Regions from separate parts of the Halomonas rhizosphaerae genome, predicted to be linked through region 1. Evidence: predicted binding sites of a transcription regulator. Region 1 holds the regulator's gene; the other holds the start of a gene.
What was found. The regulator PhoB, encoded in region 1, activates phosphate uptake and scavenging genes when phosphate is short. The targets are predictions, from matches to a motif close to TGTCATANNNNTGTCANA.

Region 1 (11,963 bases):
CCAGCGGGACGGGGGACGGGCCGGCGGAAGGGCCACCACCGGCAGCAAGGGGGTCTTGACCAGCACCGGCCAGGGGCCATAGGTCACCGCGGAGGGAGTACCGGTCAGGGTGCTGGCCAGGGCCTTGGCACTGGCCAGCAGCGGCTGCACGTACATGGCATTGACGCCGTCGACGCAGGCCGCATCGCCCAGGGCATGGATGCCCGGCGCCGAGGTGGCCAGGTGCCGGTCGGTGTGGATGCCGGCCTCGCTGACCCTGAGCCCGGCCGATTCGGCCAGGGCGGTACGCGGCCGCAGCCCCGTGGCCACCAGCACCAGGTCGGCCGAGAGCGAGGCGCCATCATCGAGTTCCAGGCCGACGGAGGCGCCATCCGCCCCCAGGGCCACCAGCTGGCGTCCGCTGTGCAGCACCATGCCCGCCTCCCGGAAAGCCTCGCCCAGGGCGCGTCCCAGGGGCTCCGGCACCAGGCGCGGCAGGGGGGCCGGCTCCGGGGCTATCAGCTCGACGGCGTGGCCGCCGGCGGCGAGGTCGTTGGCGAACTCGCAGCCCACCAGGCCAACGCCGATGATCGCCACGCGTGCCGGCCTGCCCAGCGCCTCCAGAGCCGCGTGGAAGGCGCGATAGTCGTCCAGGTCATTGACGCTGAAGACCCGGTCGGCCACGGCGTCGGGCACCGTGAAAGGGCGCACCGGCGCGGCGCCGGTGGCCAGCACCAGCTCGCTCCAGGGCAGGGTCTCGGTGCCGATGGTCAGGGTGCGCTCCACCGGGTCGATGGCCTCCACCCGGGTGTGGGTCCGCACCACGGCCCCGAGATCGGCTGCGACCTCCAGGGCCGAGCGTGCCGCCAGGTGCTCCGGCGGCAGGCGCTTGGCGAAACCGGTGGAGAGCAGCGGCTTGGAATAGTCATCGCCGCTGTCGGCGGTGATCAGCGTCATCGGTCGTGCCGGGTCCTGCCCGCGCAGCTGGCGCAGCAGGCCCAGGCCCGCCATGCCGGAACCGATGATGGTCAGGGGTGCAGCCATGGCAATCCTTCCTGCAGGGGCCGTCGAGATCAGATTTGTCTTCTTTTGATCGGGGCTGACTGGAGTTTTCCTGGCTCTCGCGGCCGGCCACGATAAGCGTTTCCGGTCGCCATGGTACACTAGCCGCCCCCGAAATCGACGCGGAGAGTGACGGTGAGCAACGGCCCGGGAAGCGATCCCCGCTGGCGCCCCCTGGCGGCGGCGCGCCCTGCCATAAGCGCTGCCTGGTGGCAGTGGGTCGCCTCCCGCGACTCGCTCACCGCCCGGCTGATCAGCGCCGGCGGCCAGCGTGCCTTCAGGGTCCGGCTGCTGGACCAGCGCCTCGGCCGGCCACGTCGCGACGAGGCGCTGGCCCTGGGCCTCCCCCCGGCCCGCCATGCCTGGCTACGCGAAGTGGCGCTGTGCCTCGACGAGCGCCCCTGGGTGGTGGCGCGCTCGGTGGTGCCCCTGGACGGGCTGCACGGCCAGCGGCTCGACCGCCTGGGCGAGCGCTCTCTGGGCAGCTGGCTGTTCCGCCAGCCGGACCTGGAGCGCGGCCCCCTGGAGGTCAGTGCCGACCCGGCCCCCTTCCACGCCGCCCCGGGCCCCTGGGCGCGCCGCTCGCTGTTCCGCCACCGGCGCTTCGCCGTGCTGGTCCAGGAGTTCTTTCTCGAGCGCATGGCGGATGACCTCGGGCTGCCTTCACGCTAGGCTCTGCCGGCAAGCTTCCACATGCGAGAGACCGAGATGGATCGATCCCTGATGCACCCCAGGGGCCTGGCCCGGGTGCCCGACTTCCTGCACCTGACCCGCCTCGACCGCCCCATCGGCACCTGGCTGCTGATGTGGCCCACCCTCTGGGCCCTGTGGGTCGCCGCCGAGGGCATCCCCGGTCGCAAGGTGCTGCTGATCTTCGTGGCCGGGGTCTACCTGATGCGCGCCGCCGGCTGCGTGGTCAACGACTATGCCGACCGCCACTTCGACGGCCACGTCAAGCGCACCAGGAACCGCCCCCTGGCCACCGGCCGGATCAGCGAGGGGGAGGCTCAGGCGCTGTTCCTGATGCTGGTGATGGCCGCCTTCGTGCTGGTCTGGTTCACCAACCTCTTCACGGTGATGCTCTCGGTGGTGGGGGTCATCCTGGCCTTCATCTACCCCTTCATGAAGCGCTACACCCACCTGCCCCAGGCCTTCCTCGGCGCGGCCTTCTCCTGGGCGATTCCCATGGCCTTCGGTGCCGTGCTGGGAACGCTACCCCCGGTCGCCTGGCTGCTGTTCGCCGCCAACGTGGCCTGGACGGTGGCCTACGACACCGAGTACGCCATGGTCGACCGCGACGATGACCTGAAGATCGGCATCAAGTCCACCGCGGTGTTGTTCGGCCGCGCCGACCGGCTGATGATCGGCCTGCTGCAGGGCCTGACCCTGGGGCTGCTGGCCTGGGCCGGCGGGCTGCTGGCGCTGGGGGGCTTCTTCTGGCTGGGGCTCGCCGCCATGGCGGCGACCTTCGTGCACCAGCAGTTCCTCATCCGCGAGCGGGACCGGGACCGCTGCTTCCAGGCCTTCCTCAACAACCACTGGTCGGGCCTGCTGGTCTTCGCCGGCATCGCGCTCTCCCTGTGGCCGACGGTGAACGGCGGCTGAGCGGGCGGGCGACAGGCCGAACCTGTCACGCTATTGTCATCATGACGTGCTGTCATCGTCATCGATCTGTCATTGACCACGAGGCTCCGGGATGACCGCCAAGACCGTACTGATTGTCGATGATGAGGCGCCGATCCGCGAGATGATCGCGGTGGCGCTGGAGATGGCCGACTATCGCGTCCTCGAGGCGGACAATGCCCAGGATGCCCACGCCATGGTGGTCGACCACCAGCCCGACCTGGTGCTGCTGGACTGGATGATGCCCGGGACCAGCGGCATCGAGCTGGCCCGCCGCCTGAAACGGGAGGAGGCGACCGCCGAGCTGCCGATCATCATGCTCACCGCCAAGGGCGAGGAGGACAACAAGATCCAGGGGCTCGAGGCCGGGGCCGACGACTACATCACCAAGCCCTTCTCGCCGCGCGAATTGGTGGCGCGCCTCAAGGCGGTACTGCGCCGCGCCACGCCGCGGGGCATCGAGGACCCGGTGGAGGTCGCCGGGCTGCTGCTCGACCCGGTCAGCCACCGGGTCAGCGTCGATGGCCGCTCGCTGGAGATGGGGCCCACCGAGTACCGCCTGCTGCAGTTCTTCATGACCCACCAGGAACGCGCCTACACCCGCGGGCAGCTGCTCGACCAGGTGTGGGGCGGCAATGTCTATGTCGAGGAGCGTACCGTGGACGTGCATATCCGCCGCCTGCGCAAGGCGCTGGGCGAGCCTCATCACCAGCTGATCCAGACCGTGCGTGGCACCGGCTACCGGTTCTCCACCAAGGGCTGACGTGGGGCGGCTCTGGCGACGCGAGCTCTGGCGCCTGGCGACCCTGGTCGCCGCCGGGGCCCTGGTCGGCTGGCCCTTTTCCGCCATTCCGGCCGGCATCGCCGCCGGTCTGCTGCTCTGCCTGACCTTCCACCTGCGCCAGCTGCACGCCCTCTACCAGTGGCTCACCCTGCGCCCCCAGGAGGAGCCCCCCGCCGCCAGCGGCCTGTGGGGCGAGCTGTTCGACCGCCTCTACCGCTACCAGAAGAGCCAGCGCCTCACCCAGCAGCGGCTGCGGGCCACGCTGCAGCGTATCCAGGAGTCCTCCGAGGCGATGCGCGACAGCGTGGTGATGCTCGACCGCCACGGCGACCTGGAGTGGTGGAACAGCGCGGCCGAACGCATGCTGGGCCTCAAGCCCCAGCTCGACCGCGGCCAGCACATCACCAACCTGCTGCGTGACCCGCGCTTCGTCGACTACTTTCATGGCCGCGACTATCGCGAGCCGCTGACCCTGCCCTCGCCCATCGACGAGAGGCTGATCCTGCAGTTCCAGATCACCCTCTACGGCGACGACGAGCGGCTGGTAATGGCCCGCGACATCACCCGGCTGCACCGCCTGGAGCAGATGCGCCGCGACTTCGTGGCCAACGTCTCCCACGAGCTGCGCACCCCGCTGACCGTGTTGGCCGGCTACCTGGAGACCTATGGCGACATGGCCGGCCAGCTGCCGCCGCGACTGGGCCGCGGCCTGTCGCAGATGAAGGCCCAGACCGATCGCATGCAGAACCTGGTCAACGACCTGCTGCTGCTGTCACGGCTGGAGATCGACCAGGGCGGGCGCGATGACGCCCCGCTGGCGATGGGCGAGCTGCTCGAGGCCGTGCAGAGCGACGCCGCGGCGCTCTCCGCCGGCCGCCAGTCGATCGCGGTGGAGGTCGAGGAGTCCCGCGCCCTGGTCGGCAGCGAGCAGGAGATCCGCAGTGCGCTCTCCAACCTGGCCTTCAATGCCGTGCGCTATGCCGGGGACGGGCGCCATATCGTGCTGCGCTGGCGCCCCCATGGCGAGGGCGCCTGCCTGGAGGTGGAGGACGACGGCGAAGGCATCGACCCGGTGCACCTGCCGCGCCTCACCGAGCGCTTCTACCGGGTCGACAAGGGCCGCAGCACCGCCACCGGCGGCACCGGCCTGGGGCTCGCCATCGTCAAGCACGTGCTGCTGCGCCACGACGCCCGCCTGGAGATCGCCTCCCGCCCCGGCCGCGGCGCCACCTTCCGCTGCCTGTTCCCCGCCGAGCGCCTGCGCGACACGAGCGAGAGGGCTCAGCGCGCCTGAGGCGGCCCGCCATGCGCCGCGCCGATCTCGATACCTCGATAGTGCCGCTCCCACATCAGGACGGCGGCGGCCACGGCGCCGGGCAGCAGGAAGAGGTTGGCCAGGGGGATCCAGGTGATCAGGGTCACCCAGCCGCCATAGGTGAGGGTCGGCCACCAGCGGGCCTTCAGCCGGCGACGCATGTCGGCGAAGCTGACCTTGTTGTTGTCCATGGGGTAGTCGAGGTAGGTGATCGCCATGATCCAGGCCGAGAAGGCCGCCCACAGCAGCGGTGCCACCAGGTTGAGCACCGGGATCCAGCTGAGCACGAAGAGCAGCGCCATGCGTGGCAGGATGTAGCCCAGCTTGACCAGTTCGCGCCCCATGGCGTCCATCGCCGTCTTCGCCAGGCCACGGTCGTCCAGCGGCGGTCGCCCGGTCGCCTCCAGCTCCACCCGGGCGGCCAGGAAGCCGTAGAAGGGCGCGGCGATCAGGTGGGTCACCAGGGTGAAGGTGAAGAAGACGATCAGCACCAGGCTGACCACAAAGAGCGGCCAGATCAGCCAGGAGAGCCACTCCAGCCAGCCGGGGACCATGGCCATCCAGCCCTCCAGCCAGCCGCCGAAGTGGCCCAGCACGTACCAGAGCATGGCCGTGTAGACCAACAGGTTGACGACTATCGGCAGGAACACGAAGCGCCGCAGGCCGCGGGAGTAGACCAGGCGGGTCCCGCGGGTCAGCGCCGTCAAGGCATCGAGCATCCGTCACGTCCTCATGTCACACGGCAGGCCGCCGCCCGACGGGGCGGCGGCCTGCATCATTGAGGGTCAAGCGACGTTTGCGGTCAACCCTTGCCCTCGAGCATATCCTTGTCGAGGTCCTCGGGGTCGGTGTGGCGGATATCGAGCCCCTTGACCAGGTAGACCACGTACTCGGCCAGGTTGTTGGCGTGGTCTCCGATGCGCTCGAGGGCCCGCAGGATCCACATCACGCTGAGGACCGACGAGATCGAGCGGGCATCCTCCATCATGAAGGTCATCAGCGAGCGCATGGCGCTGCGGTACTCGTTGTCCACCTCCTCGTCCTCGTGGACCAGCTTGAGCGCCAGCTCGGTGTCGAGGCGGGCGAAGGAGGTCAGGGCGTCGCGCACCATGCGCCGCACGTGCTCGCTGATCATGCGCACCTCGACGAAGCCACGGTTGCCGTTGTCGGCCTCGATCAGGTCGATGGCGTTGCGGGCGATCTTGCTCGCCTCGTCGCCGATGCGTTCCAGGTCGGACGCGGCGCGAATCACCGCCAGGACCAGGCGCAGGTCGGAGGCGGTGGGCTGGCGCCGCGCCAGCACCTGGGTGCACTCCTCGTCGATCTTGATCTGCATGTCGTTGACCGCGCGGTCGTTGGCGACCACGCGCTGGCCCAGTTCGGAGTCACTCTCGAGCAGGGCCGCCACGGCGTCCTGGACCTGCTTCTCAACCAGCCCCCCCATCGCCATCAGGTGGGTCTTGAGCTCCTCGAGCTCCTGGTTGAACTGCCGGGAGATATGCTGGCTGTGGATATCGCTGGTAATGTCCATGGGATCTCTCCTTGGGGCCGGCCGTCAGGCCATGCGCCCGGTGATGTAGTTCTCGGTACGCCGCAGGCGCGGGTGGGTGAACAGGGTGTCGGTGGGGCCATATTCGACCAGCGCGCCGTCCTGCAGGAAGGCGGTGTAGTCGGAGACCCGGGCCGCCTGCTGCATGTTGTGGGTGACCAGCACCAGGGTCAGGTGCGACTTCAGGTTGCCGATCAGCTCCTCGATCTTCAGCGTGGAGATGGGGTCGAGGGCCGAGGCGGGCTCGTCGAGCAGCAGCACCTCGGGGCCCACCGCCAGGGTGCGGGCGATCACCAGACGCTGCTGCTGGCCCCCGGAGAGCGACCAGGCCGAGGCACGCAGCCGATCCTTCACCTCGTCCCATAGTGCCGCCGAGCGCAGCGCCCATTCGATGATGTCGTCGCGCTTGCGCTTGCTCAGCCCCCCCTGCAGGCGCAGGCCGAAGGCCACGTTGTCGTGGATCGACATGGGGAAGGGGTTGGGCGCCTGGAACACCATCCCCACCCGACGACGCAGTTCGGCCACGTCCACCTCCGGCGCGTGGATGTCCTCGCCCTCGAGCTTCACCTCGCCCGTGCGTACCACCTCGTCATTGAGGTCGTGGAGGCGATTGAGCACCCGCAGCAGGGTCGACTTGCCACAGCCGGAGGGCCCGATGAAGGCCGTGACGCGGTGCCTGGGAATTCTCAGGGTGAGATCCCGCAGCGCCGGCGTGTCCCCGTAGGCGAGGCTCAGCCCCCGGATGGCCAGGCTGCTGGCCTCGGGGGAAAAGTCGATGACCGCCGCCGGGTCGGGCGACGGGCGCAGGTCCTGGACGAATGGCATCGAGGCTCCCGGTTGGCGTGGCGGTACTGGGCTCATCGACGGGTGAGCGCCCCGTGACGCGTACTGAGATGATGACGCAGAAATATTGCAGTCAGGTTAAGCACCAGGATCACCAGCACCAGCAGCAGGGCAGTGGCATAGACCAGCGGCATCGCCGCCTGGACATCGCCGCCGTGGAAGGCCGCATCGAAGATATGGTAGCCGAGGTGCATGAACTTCCTGTCAAGATGCAGGAAGGGGAAGTCGCCGTCCACCGGCACCTGGGGCGCCAGCTTGGCCACGCCCACCAGCATCAGCGGCGCTACCTCGCCGGCGGCGCGGGCCACGGCCAGGATCACCCCGGTGAGCATGGCCGGCGTGGCCATGGGCAGCACCACCCGGGAGAGCATCTCCAGTCGGGTGGCCCCCAGGGCCAGGGCGCCCTCGCGCTGCTGGTCAGGGATCCGCGCCAGCCCCTCCTCGGTGGCCACGATCACCACCGGCAGGGTCAACAGGGCCAGGGTCAGGGAGGCCCACAGCAGCCCGCCGGTGCCGAAGGTCGGCGAGGGCAGGGCCGCGTCGAAGAACCACTCGTCCAGGGTGCCGCCGATGCCGTAGACGAACACGCCCAGACCGAAGACCCCGTAGACGATGGACGGCACCCCGGCGAGGTTGCGCACGGCGATCCGCACCAGCCGCGTCAGCCGCCCCTGGTGGGCCACCTCGTTGAGGTAGATGGCCGCCAGGACCCCGAAGGGCGTCACCAGAATCGACATCAGCATCACCATCAGCACGGTGCCGAAGATCGCCGGCCAGACGCCGCCGGCGGTATTGGCCGCCCGCGGGCCCTCCGAGAGGAAGCGCCAGACGCCCTCCCCCCAGGCGACCAGCTTGTCGAACGGCGACATGGCGTTGGGACGCCGCACCCGCAGTACCTGCTCCAGCGGCACCGCCAGCCGCCCGCCGTCGGCGGTCGCGAGGGTCAGCCGGCCGCCTTCCATGGCCGCCTGCAGCGCGCGCAGCCGGGCATTGGCGGTAGCCAGCTCGCGGTCCACGTCACCCCCCTCCTCGAGGGCCCGGACCCGCGGCAGGATGACCTCGTCGCGCAGGGCGTCGCGGGCCTGGCGCAGCGATGTCAGCTCGGCCAGCCGCGCCTCGAGGGCCGGCCAGGCGCCCTCGCCCTCGACCCGTTCTCCCGTCTCGCTCTCCAGCGCCGTGAGCCGGCCGATCGCTTCCCCCCAGCGGCGGCGCTCCAGCACCACCAGGTCGGGCGGATGGCTGACCTCGGCGATGGCCGACACCGCCACCCACTCCCAGCGGGTGCCGTAAAGGTCCCGGTTGCCGGTCCGATAGAGCCGTTCGCGCCCCGTTCCCTCGGGCAGCGGGACCTCGCGGACCCGTTCGCCGGCGAGCTGTCGGCCGTCCTCGAGCACCACCAGGGCGACGGGAGCGGGCCAGAAGTGTTCGAGGCCGCGAACCGCCAGCAGCGAAAGCAGCGCCAGCAGCGCCAGCAGCGAGAGCGCCACGCTGCCCGCCGCCAGCCAGGCGCCGGGGCCCTCACCGCGGGGCAGACGCGCCCGTGAACCGGACACCGGCCTCATGCCCCGCCCCCCAGGCGCCGGTAGCGCCGGCGCAGGCGGGTCCGCACCAGCTCGGCCAGGGTATTGACCAGGAAGGTGAAGACGAACAGCAGCAGCGCCGCCAGCAGCAGCAGTCGATAGTGCAGGCCCCCTGGGCCAGCCTCGGGCAGTTCGATGGCGATGGTGGCCGCCAGGGAGCGCAGGCCGTCCAGGGGGTTCCAGGTCATCAGGGCCGCATTGCCGCTGGCCATCAGCACGATCATGGTCTCGCCCACGGCCCGCCCGGCGCCGATCATCACCGCCGAGAAGATCCCGGGGGACGCCGCCGGCAGCACCACCCGCCACAGGGTCTGCCAGCGGGTCGCCCCCAGTGCCTGGGCGCCCTCCGCGAGGCTTCGCGGCACCCCCGAGAGGGCGTCCTCGGCCAGCGCATAGACGCTGGGCATCACCGCAAAGCCCATGGCCATGCCGACGATGATGGCGTTCCGCACGGCGACGTCGAGCCCCAGGCGCACCTCCAGCCAGTGGCGCAGGTCACCGCCAAACGCCCAGGCCTCGAGCCAGGGCGAGAGCGCGTGGGCGGCAGACAGCAGCAGCAGCAGCCAGGGCACCAGCCACAGGCCCGCCCAGCCCAGCGGCATCGCCTGCTGCAGACGCGGGGGCAGGCGCGACCAGAGGCCGCCCGCGAGCAGCAGCCCGGGCACCAGCAGCACCAGCATGGCCAGGACGTCCGCCAGGTGGCGTTCCACCCAGGGGGCGAGCACCAGGCCGGCGACGAAGCCGATCACCACCCCGGGCAATGCCTCCATCAGCTCCAGCGTTGGCTTCAGGCGGCTGCGCAGGCGCGGCGACATGAACAGGGCCGAGTGGGCGGCCGCGCCCAGGGCCAGGGGCACGGCGATCAACAGGGCCCAGGCCGCCGCCTCCAGGGTGCCCCAGGCCAGGGGCACCAGGCTGACCCGGGCCGCCTCGTCCGTCCCCAGGGTGGTGGTGGGATCCCAGCGATAGCGGGCCGGGTCAGCCGAGCCCTCCATGGGCAGCCAGAGGGCCTGCTGGCTGACCGCCTGCGTCGTGCCGGTGGGCCAGAACAGCGGCACCACCTCGACCGCCAGGAAGACGCCGATGGCCAGCAGCGCGGCGATTACGCCGATGCCGCCCGCGGTGACCAGCACGGTGGCCAGGCGATCGCGCCCCTGACGCAGGCGGCGTCGAACGGAAGTCGGGGAGGAGGAGTCGGGCATGACCGGGCCTGCGCGAAACGGGGGGCTAGCGGAATCGTACGACAGTGTGATGACAGGGAGATGACAGCATCAGCGGCCCGCCTCGTCCAGCACCAGCCCCTGTCGCTGGCGCTGGCGCTGCCGCCTCGCCTCGGGTAGGGCCACGAAACCCAGCTCCTCGACGATCGACTGCCCGGCCGGTGACAGCACTAGGTCGAGGAAGGCCCGCTCGGCGGCCGGCAGGGACTCGCCGGGAGGGTGGTTGAGATAGAGGTAGAGGTCGCGGGACAGCGCATAGTCGCCGCGCCGCACCGCCTCGGGGTCGGGGAAGTGGCGCACCCCCTCGGCTTCGCGGCGCGCCAGGGCCTTCACGCCCGGCGTGAGGTGGTTGAGCCCGGCATAGCCGATGGCCCGCGGGTCTTCGGCCACCGCCGCCACTACCGCGGCGGATCCCGGGTGCTCGTTGACCTCGGGACGGAAATGACCGTCACACAGCGCGATCCGCCGGAACAGTCCCTGGGTGCCGGACGCCGCATTGCGACCATGCAGGCGGATGCGTCCCTCCGGCCTGTCGAGCCCCAGCTGTCGCCAGCGTAGGACTCCCTCGCTTGCCCCACAGCGCCGTGAGTCGGAAAAGATGGCATCCAGCTCGCGATGCCCCAGGCTCTCGAGGGGGTTATGCCGATGGACCACGACCACCAGGGCGTCCCGGGCGACCGCCAGTTGCCGAGGCGGATAGCCGTGGCGCTCGATGAAGGCCCGGCGCTCGGCCTCGTTCATGGGACGGGACATCGGCCCCAGCCGGGTGGTACCGGCGACCAGGGCCGGCGGCGCGCTGGCCGACCCGCTGGCCTGCAGCTGCAGGCGGATGCCGGGATGCTGCCGGGTCAGCGCCTCGCCCCAGCGCAGCATCAGCCCCGCCATGGTATCGGAGCCCACCGCTCCCAGGGTCCCGGCGATCTCCTCTGCCTGGGCCTGGGCCTGGGCCTGGGGCGCACCGAGCATGACCAGCAGCAGCGAGGAGGCGAAACAATGACGCAGGATGGCAGACATCTCAGCTTCCTCGATGAAGGGATGAACCGGGCCGGAAATGGGACATCCTGTCGCAATGGTGGTGAACCGATGGCCTCGCCGTATACCATGGCGAGCTGATGAACGTCCCACAACAACAACCCGAGTCGCTCAGCCTTCCATGACAGATATCGACGATATTCCCGCCCCCCAGGGTCGACTGACCCTCAAGCTGCTGGCCAGTCGCCAGGATACCAACCTGCACGGCGACATTCCCGGCGGCTGGCTGATCGCCCGGATGGACCAGGCCGCCGAGGTGGCCGCCGGCCGCGAGGCCCGGGGCCGCACCGCCACGGTGGCCATCGAGGCCATGGACTTCCTCTGCCCGGTGCGGGTGGGCTCGATGGTCAACATCTTCACCCGGGTCAGCGAGATCGGCCACAGCTCGATCAAGATCGACGTGGAAGTGTGGATCCGTGCCCCCCATGAACGCGACCCCGACGAGCTGCACAAGGTCACCGAGGCCCGCTTCGTGATGGTCGCCCTGGACGACAACGGGCGGATCCGGGCCGCCCGCCAGGGCGACTGATGCCGCATCCAGCGACATCGCGCCCCAGAAGCGACGATGGGCGCCGCAGGGCGCCCATGGCAGAATGGCGAGTGACCGCCAGGCCTCAGACGCCGACCTTCTCCCGCGTCTTCAGGTAGGCGAATTCGCCCACGTCGGTGAAGCGCCGTACCTTCTGCTGGAAGGCGGTGTAGGAGTCATAGACCTTCCGCGACTCCTCGTCGGCTTCCACCTGCTTCTCGAGCACCTCCTGGGAGGAGGCGTAGAGCGCTTCCAGTACCTCATCCGGGAAGGTGCGCAGCTCCACCCCGTGTTCGCTGACCAGGGTATCGAGCGCCTCGGCATTGCGCACCGCGAACTCGCTGATCATCGCCAGGTTGGAGGCCATGGCCGCCTCGCTGACCACCGCCTTGAGGTCGTCGGGCAGGGCGTTCCAGGCCTCCAGGTTGACCGTGCCCTCGAGAATGG
Region 2 (11,963 bases), on a different contig from region 1:
ACGAGCCCAGTGACGTGCTTCCCCTGAGCCGCCACCTGGCCCCCCTGCCCAAGCACGACGACTGACCCGACGACACGACAGCGCCCGGCCATCGGCCGGGCGCTGTCGTTGGCATCGGGAAAGGAACCGGATCGTCAGTCGAAGGCCTGGGGCGGCATGATGGCCTCCACGTGCATCACCAGTTCCTCGAGGATCTGCCGGTCACGGTCGGAGAGCGGGACGCCGTTGAGCCGCTCGATCTCCCGGGCGAACTCCTTGAGGGTCAGGCTCGCGACGGCCGGATCGTTCATGCGCTCCCAGCGGAAGGCCTCCCAGCGTGCCTGCTCCTCGCTCTCCAGGGTCTCCGGATAGCTGCGGGCCCGGTAGCGGAACAGCATCTCCTCGAGGCGTGGATCCTGGAAGGCGAAGCGTGCCCCCACCAGGTCCCAGGGGTCGGTCTCGCGCACCCGCTGCATCTGCTGGCGATCCGCCGGCGAGAAGAAGCCACCGGCATAGAGCATCAGGTCCGGGTCATGCGGCGGCTCGGGATGCGGCGCGGCGAACACCTCGGCGACACGCGAGGCGACCTCCGGGCGACTCGACAGCAGCTTCCAGTGTGCCCGGCAGGCGGCCAGGTCCAGCCCCAGTCGCTCGACGATCGCGCCATACTCGCCCTTGTGCGGCCCCTCCACGTCCTTGAGGGCGCTGGTCGGGAACAGCACCGGACACTTGTTGAGGTGGATCACCTTCAGCGGAATGCGCTCGGCCCCCTCCGCCAGGTCATCGTTGCTGACGAAGACCCGCTCGCGAATCTGCTCAGGGGTGAGCTCCAGCAGCGGGGTCGGATCCATGGAGAGGTCGAAGACGATCACCCCGTTGGGGTTGGAGGGGTGCTCGGCCAGCGGCATCACCAGGGCGCTGCAGCCGCGACTCGCCGGGTAGCGACGCGAGATGTGCAGCACCGGCTTGCGCCCGGGCAGGTCCAGCTGCCGGGCGACGGCCCGCTTGCCGCGCAGCCCCAGCAGGTAGTCGAAGAGCTTGCCGTTGCGCTCGCGCAGCAACCTCGCCAGGGCGATGGTGGCGCGAACGTCGGCCAGGGCGTCATGGGCCCCCGCATGGGCGATGCCATTGGCGGCCGTCAGGTGTTCCAGCTTGAAGCTCGGCGCGCCATCGTCGCGCGTCGGCCACTCGATGCCCTCGGGGCGCAGGGCATGGAAGGCACGCACCACGTCGATCAGATCCCAGCGCGAGTTGCCGTTCTGCCACTCCCGGGCATAGGGGTCGAGCAGGTTGCGGTAGAAGAGGTGGCGGCTCACCTCGTCGTCGAAGCGCAGGCTGTTGTAGCCCAGGGCACAGGTGCCCGGTTCGCCCATGGCCGCCTCGACCCGGCCGGCGAACTCGGCCTCGGGCAGGCCGCGGCGGCGGGCCTGCTGGGGTGTGATGCCGGTGATCAGGCAGGCCTGGGGATGGGGCAGGAAGTCATCGGCCGGCTTGCAGAAGAGCTCGAGGGGCTCACCGATCTCGTTGAGATCGGCATCGGTGCGAATGGCCGCGAACTGGGAGGGCCGGTCGCGACGCGGATCGGCACCGAAGGTCTCGTAATCGTGCCACAGGAAGGACTGCGGGGCGGCGGGGGACTGCGCCATGGGCGGGAGCTCTCCGAAAGGCGTGAATTCACGGCCTCCAGCCTAGCATAGCCCCGCGGACGACTCAGCCGCCGGGCTCGTGCCCAGGACGCGCTCGGGGCTGCCTGTTCAGGACTTGGGCAGGGTCACGTTGAGCTCCAGCACCGAGCAGTTGTCCTCGCTGTCGAGGGTGATGTTCACCGCGTCGTCATCGATCTGCACGTAGCGGCGGATCACCTCCAGCAGCTCCTTCTCCAGCAGCGGCATGTAGTCCGGCTGCCCCCGCTGGGTGCGCTGATGGGCCACGATGATCTGCAGCCGCTCCTTGGCGACCGACGCGGACTTCTTGCGCTCTCGCTTCAGGAAATCGAGCAACTTCACCGGCGGACTCCTCCAAACATGCGGCTCAACAGGCTCTTCTTCTGGTACTCGTGGAAGCGCAGGGGGACCTCCTCGCCCAGCAGGCGGGCCACGGTGTCGGCGTAGGCCTGGCCGGCATCGCTGTCGTCATCGTGGGTGACCGGCACCCCCTGGTTGGACGCCCGCAGCACCGCCTCCGACTCCGGGATCAGGCCAAGCAGGTCGATGGCCAGGATCTCGCGGATGTCCTCCAGGTTGAGCATGTCCCCCAGGTCGACCCGGCTCGGGTTGTAGCGGGTGATCAGCAGGTGCTCCTGGATCGGGTCCTCGCCGCGTTCGGCGCGCCGGGTCTTGGAGGCCAGCAGGCCGAGGATGCGGTCGGAGTCGCGCACCGAGGAGACCTCGGGATTGGTGACCACGATCGCCGCGTCGGCGTAGTACATGGCCAGCTGGGCGCCGCGCTCGATGCCCGCCGGGGAGTCGCAGATGATGAAGTCGAAGTCCTTGGTCAGGGTATCGAGCACCTTCTCGACGCCCTCCTGGGTCAGGGCGTCCTTGTCGCGGGTCTGGGAGGCCGGCAGGATGTGCAGGTTATCGACCCGCTTGTCACGGATCAGCGCCTGGTTCAGCCCCGCCTCGCCCTGGATCACGTTGACCAGGTCGTAGACCACGCGACGCTCGCAGCCCATGATCAGATCGAGGTTGCGCAGCCCCACGTCGAAGTCGATGACCACGGTCTTCTTGCCACGCAGCGCCAGCCCTGTGGCGATGGCGGCTGCGCTGGTTGTCTTGCCGACCCCACCCTTGCCGGAGGTCACAACGATGATCTTGGCCAAGTGTCGCATCCTGTCTTGTGATGATGAAAGGGAATGGTGGTGCAAGCGCGGCTGCCACGCGGTGGCCGGCATCAGGCCAGCGGCGTGATGCCCAACTGGTCATCGCTCAGCCGGACCTGCACGGTGGTGCCCAGCAGGCGCGGGTCGATGTCCTCGAGGCGCTTGTAGTTGCCGGCCACCGAGAGCAGCTCGGCATGCAGTTCACGGCAGAAGATACCGGCCTGGGCATCGCCATGGATGCCGGCCAGGGCACGCCCGCGCAAGGCGCCATAGACATGCACGCTGCCGGCGGCGAGCACCTCGGCGCCGGCATTGACCGCCCCCACCACCACCAGGTCGCCCTCGGGCGCGGTCACCTGCTGCCCGGAGCGCACCGTGCCGCGGTAGATGCGACCGCCCGCCGTGGTGCCAGGCAGCGGGGCCGGCATCTCGGCCTCCCCTGCCGGCGCTATCGGCTCGGCCACCTCGTCGTCGCCGTCACCGGCGACGCTCTCCAGGGGGCGCGGGCGCGAGGCCTCCTGGGGCGGAAACCAGCCCAGCCCCAGGGCCCAGGCCGACTGCTTGACCGGGTCCGGACCGCCGCGCACCGCCACCGGCAACAACTTGTGGGCCCGGCAGACCGCGCAAATGCGCTCCAGGGCCAGGTGGGGTTCATCGAGCTTCTCGACGTTGAGAACGACCGGGGTATGCTGGAAGAAGGCCGGCGACTGGCTGAGCTTGCCCGCGAGCTGCTCGCGGATGCGCTCGGGATCGGCGCTGGTCAGCTCCATGACCGTCATCGGCAGCATCCCCCCCTTGAAGGTGAATGCCATGCTGTCCCTGTCCACTTTGAGACTCATTGCCGAACTCCACGTCGGGTGATGATCGGGGTACAGCCACAAAGCTAAGCGAGTGGCTGCGCCCCTGCAACCGATCATACGGTCAAGGGGCGGCCGTTGTCAGTGTCTCCGGATGGCCACACCTCGCCGCCGGCTGGACTTTTCTGCAGCCTCGGCACGTGCTTAGATACTCTCGACCCAGGCCCCGCGCCATTGCCGCCAACAATAACGATTGTTCCGCGCCCCCGCCGGGGCGCGCTCCCTTTGTCAGGATGCCCCATGTCAGGACTCCTTCGTCGCCTGTTCGCCCCGCGCTGGAAACATCCGGACCCCGAGGTCCGCCGCCAGGCCGTGGCACGTCTCGACCCGGCCCGCGATGACCAGCGCCGTGCCCTTGAGCAGCTCGCCCTCGACCCCGATCCCGGGGTACGCGAGGCGGCCCTGGCCCATCTGGAGGATCCCGAGCGCCTGCTGGACCTGTGCCGGGAGGGAGACGCCCCCCCGGAGCTGCGACGCCACCTGGTGGCCCTGCTCGCCGGCCGCCACGGCCAGCATGACCTGCCGACACGCATCGCCCTGGTGGAACGGCTCGAGGATCCCGAGCTGCTCAACGAGCTGGCCCTGCAGGGCGATAACCTGCAGCTTAGACTCGCCGCCCTGGCCCGCCTCGAGGCGGAAGAGGACCTGATCCGCCAGGCCTGTGACAACGGCATCGCGGCTGTGCGCCATGCCGCCGCCGCCCGGGTCGAGAGCGAGGCGGGACTCTCACGGCTGGCCCACGAGGCCCGGCGCGACCGCCAGGTGGCCCGCAAGGCACGCGAACGCCTCAACCGACTGCGGGCCGACGCCGCCTCCCTGGCGGCGGCCCGGGAACGCCGCGAGGCACTGCTCGAGACACTCGAGCAGCACGCCGGCAGCCCCTGGGAACCGCTCTATGCCGGCCGCTTCCGCCACCTGATGCGCGAGTGGACCAAGTTCGAGGACCTGCCGGACGCCCGGCAGGAGCGGCGCTACCAGGATGCCTGCCTGCGCTGCCGCAAGGTCATCGGCGACCACGAGGCCCAGGAGCATGCGCGGGATGCCGACCATCGTCAGCGAGAGAGTGCCGACCAGACCCGGGAGGCCCTGATCGAGGCCCTGGAGGAGAGCCTCGAGGGCCTGCATCAGGGCGACCGGCTCACCGACCAGGACATCGCCAGCCTGCGCGCCCATAAGCGCCTGCTGGCCACCCGCTGGCAGGCCCTCTCCGACCACCACCTGGCCGACGAGGCACTGCGTGAGCGCTATGACAGGGCGCTTGCCGCCTATGAAGGCATCGTCCAGGCGCGGGTACGCCTGGACGAGCGTGCCGAGGCGATCGAACAGGCCCTGGCCGATGGCGATGACAAACGCCTCGAGGCCCTGGTGGAGGCCTGCGGCTGGCCTCAGGGACTGGCACCGGCGCCGCTGCTGCAGCGTGCCCGACAGCGTCTCGCCGCCGAGCCTCCTCGGGATGACGGCGACCTGGACGCCCGGCTGTCGCGCTTCGTCGAGGAGCTCGACCAGCTCGAGCGCCTGCTGGAGAGCGGCGCCTTCAAGGGCGCCAGTCGGCTCCACCAGCGCCTGCGCCAGCAGGCCGACCAGCTCCCCCAGGCACCGCTGCAACCCCATCAGGCTCGACTCAAGCGCCTCGCGGCGCGACTCGCCGAGCTCCGGGACTGGCGCGGCTTCGTCGCCGGTCCCAAGCGTGACCAGCTGTGCCTCGCCATCGAGGGACTGGCCGATACCCCCCCGCCGACCGAGGCCGAGCTCGATCGCCGCCATCGCCAGCTGGTCAAGGAGTGGAAGGCCCTGGGCGATGCCGCCGCCAACCGTGAGCAGTCGGCCCGCTTCCGTGCCGCCTCCGATCGCATCCACGAACGCCTGGCCCCCTGGCGGGAGCGCCAGCTGGCCGAGCGCCAGCGCAACCTCGAGGCCCGCGAGGCCCTGTGCGAGCAGCTCGAGACGCTGCTCGAGCAGCCCGCCCACGAAGCCGACCCCGATGCGCTGCGCGAGATCCGGGACCGCTCGCGGGAGCAGTGGCGCCGCTTCGCTCCGGTGCCCCGGGAGGAGGCCGAGACCATCGGCCGACGCTTCGGGCGCATCCGCCATGACCTCCAGGCCCTGATCGACCGGCGCGCCCGGGAGATCGCCGAGGCCAAGCGTGACATGATCGAGCAGACCCGCGAACTGCTGGCCCGGGACATGCCAGCGTCCAAGCGGGCCGACCAGGCCAAGGCGCTGCAGCGCCGCTGGCGCGAGCTGGGACGCGCCCCCAAGGGCGAGGAGCAGGCCCTGTGGCGCGAATTCCGCTCGCTATGCGACGACATCTTCGCCAGCCGCGAGGCCGCCCGAGATGACCAGGTCCAGCGCAACCGGGCCCGGCTGGATGCCATGCAGGCGCTGATCGACCGGCTCGACAGCTGGCATCCGTCGCACAGCCGCGAGGCCAGCGTGCTGGACGAGGCCGTGCGCGAGGCCACGGCACTCGAGCCCCTGCCCTCGGGACGGCGCAGCGAGGGCATGCGGCGCCGCTGGAGCGGTATCGTGCGGGTCCGCCGTGAGCGCCTGGCGCGCCTGTCACTGGCCGAGGAAGCCGAGCGCTGGCAGGCCATCCGCCCCCTGCTCAATGCCCACCTGCAGGCGGACGCCCGGCGTCTCGCCGGCGGCCCCGTCGAGGAGGTCGCCCTCCCGGACGGCCTGGCCCTGCCGAGCGCACTGCGTGACGCCCACGAACGTCGCAACGCCGCCCGCCGGGGCGGCGCGGACGACGCGGTGGAGGAGCGACTGGCACGCCTGCGGGCCCACCTTTCGCTGCTGGCCGGCGGACGCGTCAACCAGCGTGACGACCCGCTGCGCCTGGCGATCCAGGTCGAACGCCTCAACGACAGCCTGGGCCAGCAGACCTCACGCGCCGAGGAGCTCCACCAGATACTGGCCGACCTGCTGGCCACCGGCCCGATGCCCGAGGGACTCTGGGAGCGGGAGGTGGGCGAGCTCGACCGCATGCTCGAGAGTCTGGCCGAACTGCCCCCGCCCTGAGCCAGAAAGCCGCCCACCGACGAAACAGCGCGAGGCATCTGCCTCGCGCTGTCGTGCCTGCCGCCGGGGTCGCCGGCGACAGGGGGCGTGCGACGGTCGGGCGATCAGCCCATGAACTGCCCGCCGTTGATGTCGATGTTGGCGCCGGTGATGAAGCCCGACTCCTGGTCGGCGAGGAAGGCCACCAGGCGGCCGATCTCCTCGGGCGTCCCGTAGCGCTTGACCGGGATGGTCTCGCGGATGGCCTCGCGGACCTTCTCGGGAATGTTCATGATCATGTCGGTGGCGATATAGCCGGGTGACACCGTGTTCACGGTGATGCCCTTGGTGGCCGTCTCCTGGGCCAGCGACATGGTCAGGCCATGCATGCCCGCCTTGGCCGCGGCATAGTTGACCTGGCCGAACTGGCCCTTGCGGCCGTTGATGGACGAGATGTTGATGATCCGGCCATAGCCCTTCTCGAGCATGTTCTCGATCACGCTGCGGCAGGTGTTGAAGACGCTGTTGAGGTTGGTGTCGATGACCTCGTGCCACTGCTCAGGCGTCATCTTCTTCATGGTGCCGTCCCGGGTGATCCCGGCACAGTTGACCAGCACGCTGACAGGGCCGTGCTTCTCCTCGATCTCCTTGACCCCTTTCACGCAGGCATCAAAGTCGACCAGGTCGATCCCGGCGATGTCGATGTTGTCGAAACCCTCGGCCTTCTGGGTCTCCAGCCAGGCCTTGGCCTTGTCCGGGTTGTGGTATCCCGCAACCACCGTGTAGCCCTGCGAGGCGAGCGAACGGCAGATGGCGCTGCCGATCCCCCCGGTACCACCGGTGACCCAGGCGACGGGTGCTTGAGTTGTCATTGACTACCTCCCTGATATGCATGACATCTTGTGTGGCGTGGCGCCAGGCCGGCCATCACCAGTCTTGTTCATTGATCTGTCACCTTGATGACAGCAGATGGAGTATGGACCAGGGAGTGCCACCGGGACGAGCGTTTGAAATCAATCCTTGACCAAAGGCGCATAGCCTGTAGAATACGCCACACGTTGATGCGGGGTGGAGCAGTCTGGTAGCTCGTCGGGCTCATAACCCGAAGGTCATCGGTTCAAATCCGGTCCCCGCTACCAAATTTATGAGGGAGGCCAGAACCAAGAGGTTCTGGCCTTTTTCATGCTTGCAGCAGAACCTGCTGGCAACTCGCCGGGCTCAGCTCTTCACAACCCCGGGAAGGTCATCGGTTCCCTATCGTTTCAGATTCAGCGGCCCCCGCTACCAAATATTGAGAAAGCCCAATCCTGCGGGAATCGGCTTTTCGTATCCGGCATGACCGTCGGTAATCGGTTCCCTGTCGTTTCAGATTCAGCGGTCCCCGCTGCCTTCCCCTCGCCCCTTGATGAGGGGCGCCATGCCCAGCCGGCCGATGCCCGGTAGCTTGAGCGCCGGGCGCCGCGGGTCGACCCCCAGCGAGAGGCCCAGCAGATTGAGCTCGAGCCCCTCGTCGCGCCCCAAGGTCAGCCCCAGCAGCCCGCCCAGCGAGGCGGTGACGCCGAGCCCACCCGGCGCTTCTGCCAGCACGCCGTCGAGCAGATAGTCCTTGCCCACCGCGGTCACCGGCAGCGTCGCCTCGAGCCCTTCCACCTCGCGGACCACCCAGGCGGTGAAGGTGTTGCTGTTGGGCCCCGGCCAGGCACGGTAGGTCGAGGGGGCGGGATAGGCCGCCACCGCCGCCTCGATCCCGGGAACCAGCCGCGCGGCCGCCGCGCCCCGGTAGTCGGCCAGCAGCACGGGCTCGCTGCCGTACCAGGCCCGGTCCGGCGCGGTGGTCGACCGCGACACCAGGGCCGGACGGCGCCAGCTGAGCACATGGTGCATCCTCCAGGCCTCGGCCCCGGCGTCGCGGGTGGCGATCCAGGTATGCACGCCGAAGGCGCCGCGCCATCCCCAGGCCCTTGCCGCATAGAGCTGCACCACCGCCTCGGAGGCTTCGGCAGGGGGCGGGGCGAGGCCGGCCGAGGTTCGATCGGCCGTGGACCAGTGGCCACGGCCCTCCACGCGCTCGGTGGCCAGCATCCACAGCGGCCCGGCCAGCAGCAGGGCCAGCAGCACCGCCAGCCCGGAGACCATTCGCAGAATTCGTCGTATCACAGGCCGGCTCCCCTTGAAGTCGCGGGCGATCACCCGCATCTGTACAGCAAATTCATCCCCACGCAAGGCTATCGATCATGCCCATCGTCGACCCCCGCACCGGTGAGCCGCTCACCGACGACATTCCCGCCGGCGAGAGTGCCGATGCCGCGTCTCCCGGCGGCCAGGACGCCGAGATGATCATCGACGTCGATGCCGGTAACATCCAACAGCTGCTCGAGACCTCGATGCAGGTGCCCGTGCTGCTCGACTGCTGGGCCCCTTGGTGCGAGCCCTGCAAGAACCTGATGCCGATCCTCGAGAAGCTGGCCCGCGAGTACCAGGGCGCCTTCATCCTCGCCAAGCTCAACATCGACGAGAACCAGGAGATCGCGGGCCAACTCGGCGTGCGCTCGGTGCCGGACGTCAAACTGATCAGCCAGGGCGGCCTGGTCGACCATTTCCAGGGTGCCCTGCCCGAGAAGCAGGTCCGCGAGTGGCTGGGACGCTACTTCCCGGCCCCGGAAGAGGCCCCGCAGAGCCCAGAGGACCAGGCCGCCGAGGCCCTGGCCGCCGGCGATGCCGCCACCGCCAGGAGCATCTACGAAGAGCTGGTGCAGCAGTATCCCCAGCACCTTCCCTACCAGGTGGAGCTGGCGCGTGCCCTGGTGGCCGACGGCCAGGCCGAACAGGCCCGCACCCTGCTGGACAACCTCCCCCCGGAGGAGCGCGATGCCGCCCCGGCCCGCGGCGTGCGCGCCAGCATCGAGTTCGGCGAGCAGGCCCCCTCCGCCGAGGAGCTGGCCGCCCTGGAGGGCCGCGACGACAGCGAGGCCCACTACAAGCGTGCCCTGCGTCAGGTGGCCGACGGCCAGTACGAGGCCGGCCTGGATGCCCTGCTGGCGCTGATGAAACGCGATCGCGCCTACGGCGACGATGCCGCCCGCCGCACCCTGCTGCAGGTCTTCGATGCCCTGGGCGCCGATCATCCGCTGACGGTCGCCTATCGCCGCAAGCTCTTCGCCCTGCTCTACTGAAGCGCCGGTAACGCCTGGACCCACACGGCCGCCGCCCCGAGGTGGCCGTGCGTGTGTCAACCCCCGAGAACGGTATCCAGCCGTGCCAGGGCCGCCTCCAGCTGGGTGGCCGTGGTGCCGAAGTTGAGGCGAGCAAAGCCCGGCCAGCCGAAGTCGGCACCGTCGGAAAGCGCCACGCCGGCCCGCTCGAGCAGCAGTCGCTGCGGCGCCCCCTCCAGCCCTTCCAGCGCTCGCGCCTCGCGCAGGTCCAGCCAGGCCAGGTAGGTGGACTCGGGGGGGGCCATGGCCACGCCGGGCCAGCCGGCCACCCGCTCGACCAGCGTCCGACGGTGGCCGCGCAGCACGGCCAGCAGCGCCTGCCGCCATGGCTCGCCGTGGGCATGGGCGGCCTCGGCGGCGACCAACCCCAGGACATTGCCATCGGGTGTCAGTCCCTTGATCCCCCTGGCGAAGCGTTGCCGCAGGCCGGCGTCGGGAATCACCGCACAGGCCGTGGTGAGCCCTGCCAGGTTGAAGGTCTTGGACGGCGCCCAGAGGGTCAGGATGCGCGAGGCCAGCTCGGGGAACTCGGCTGCCAGCGGTACATGGCGGGCGCCCTCGTCGAGCAGCAGGTCGCAGTGCAGCTCGTCGGAGACCAGATACAGGTCGTGGCGCTCGACCAGCTCCATCAGCCCCGCCAGTTCCTCTCGCCTCCACACCCGTCCCGTGGGGTTGTGGGGGTGGCACCAAAGCAGCAGCCGGGTCTCGGGGGTGATGGCCGCCTCCAGCGCCGCGAGATCGAGCCTCCACGGCTCGCCGGGCGCGGCCGGGGCCTGCAGGGCCACCTGCTGGGGCCGCCGCCCGGTGCGCTCGGCCACCCGCAGGAAGGGCGGATAGATGGGCGTCACCGTCAGCACGCCATCGCCGGGCTCGGTCAGCGCCAGGCTCGCCATGTGCAGCGCCGGCACCACCCCCGGCAGCCACAGCTGCCAGCCGGGCTCGATGGCCCAGCCATAGTGCTCGGCGCTCCAGGCGCAGAGGGTCTCGCGCAGGGAGTCGGGCACCAGGCCATAGCCGAAGACGCCATGCTCGACCCGGGCCCTCAGGGCCTCAATGACCGCAGGGGGCGAGGCGAAGTCCATGTCGGCGACCCACAGCGGCAGCACGTCCTCGCCGTAGCGATGCCACTTCTGCGAGGGCCAGTCACCGCCCGACGGGTGGCGACGCTCGACGGGCGTGGCAAAATCGAATTCCATGTGCAGTTCCCGATCCCAGAAGGCCAGCAAGATGAACGAGACCATGCCCCAAGACGGCTTCTATGCCAAGGTGCGCCGCGGCCTGCCCGCCCTGGTCGCCCAGTGGCTGACCCTCGGCCAGGGCGATGCCGACCGCCTGGCCCTGCTGCTCGCCGAGACCGCCAGGGTGACCCGGATCGGCCTCCCCGAGCGGACCCCGGATGGCGACACCCTCGCCGACTGGAGTCGTCCCGAAGGCGAGGAACCACCCCTCTGGGCGGCACGCACCGCCACCTTCCTGCTGGTGCAGATGCCGGCCCGGCCGCTGCCGGCCAGCGACGACGAGGCCTGCGCCTGGGCCTACTGCTGGCTGCGCAACCGCGACTTCGAGGACCTCGCCGCCGCCGAGCAGGCACTGCCCGAGCACCTTCGCGAGCCGCTGGCCGCCGCCCTGAGGGCCGCCTGGACCGACCTCAAGGGGCTGCGCCTGGTCTGACGACCGGCTAGCGCCGCCGCGCGGCCCGTTTCTTGGGCCGGAAGCCGGCGGGCTTGGTGGAGAGCCATGCGACGAAGGTCTGGATCTGCGGATGGGCCATCAACGCCTCCCGGCTGCGATAATGCTCGGCCAGTTCACGCTCGCCGAGCACCGCATGGAGATGCTTGTGGCAGGCGTGGCAGACCCAGAGGATGGCGGTGAGCCGCTCCACCCGGTCGAAGCGCCGTCGGTAGCGGGCCTTTCCGTGCAGGGCCCGCGGAATGAGGTGGTGGCGGGTCAGCGGCGCAGCGCGCCCGCACAGCTCGCAGGCCTCGGGGCGCGGTGGGGGCGTAAGGTCATGGCCGGCCATGCTGGCCTCCAACATTCCAGGACACACCCGAAGGGATAAGGAAAACAGGATGGAAGTTCCCCTGAGCTGGCAGT

Region 2: a site for PhoB is predicted at 7,605-7,622, ahead of phbB (acetoacetyl-CoA reductase). Genes of this name have one in related genera too.

The regions. Positions count from the first base shown of each region.
Region 1 is NZ_JASCQQ010000003.1:71,186-83,148, forward strand. It holds gene QLQ86_RS00520 (NAD(P)/FAD-dependent oxidoreductase) at 1-1,023, opposite strand, end outside; gene QLQ86_RS00525 (chorismate--pyruvate lyase family protein) at 1,177-1,713, shown strand; gene ubiA (4-hydroxybenzoate octaprenyltransferase) at 1,750-2,646, shown strand; gene phoB (phosphate regulon transcriptional regulator PhoB) at 2,738-3,427, shown strand; gene phoR (phosphate regulon sensor histidine kinase PhoR) at 3,429-4,742, shown strand; gene cysZ (sulfate transporter CysZ) at 4,730-5,482, opposite strand; gene phoU (phosphate signaling complex protein PhoU) at 5,566-6,294, opposite strand; gene pstB (phosphate ABC transporter ATP-binding protein PstB) at 6,319-7,137, opposite strand; gene pstA (phosphate ABC transporter permease PstA) at 7,170-8,717, opposite strand; gene QLQ86_RS00565 (ABC transporter permease subunit) at 8,714-9,937, opposite strand; gene QLQ86_RS00570 (phosphate ABC transporter substrate-binding protein) at 10,007-10,969, opposite strand; gene QLQ86_RS00575 (acyl-CoA thioesterase) at 11,109-11,516, shown strand; gene QLQ86_RS00580 (TRAP transporter substrate-binding protein) at 11,602-11,963, opposite strand, start outside.
Region 2 is NZ_JASCQQ010000006.1:53,580-65,542, forward strand. It holds gene QLQ86_RS02255 (insulinase family protein) at 1-65, shown strand, start outside; gene sbcB (exodeoxyribonuclease I) at 135-1,625, opposite strand; gene minE (cell division topological specificity factor MinE) at 1,734-1,985, opposite strand; gene minD (septum site-determining protein MinD) at 1,982-2,800, opposite strand; gene minC (septum site-determining protein MinC) at 2,872-3,639, opposite strand; gene QLQ86_RS02280 (DUF349 domain-containing protein) at 3,898-6,678, shown strand; gene phbB (acetoacetyl-CoA reductase) at 6,783-7,529, opposite strand; tRNA gene QLQ86_RS02290 (tRNA-Met) at 7,720-7,796, shown strand; gene QLQ86_RS02295 (DUF3750 domain-containing protein) at 8,029-8,814, opposite strand; gene QLQ86_RS02300 (tetratricopeptide repeat protein) at 8,892-9,830, shown strand; gene QLQ86_RS02305 (MalY/PatB family protein) at 9,887-11,065, opposite strand; gene QLQ86_RS02310 (hypothetical protein) at 11,109-11,540, shown strand; gene QLQ86_RS02315 (hypothetical protein) at 11,548-11,889, opposite strand; gene QLQ86_RS02320 (hypothetical protein) at 11,939-11,963, shown strand, end outside.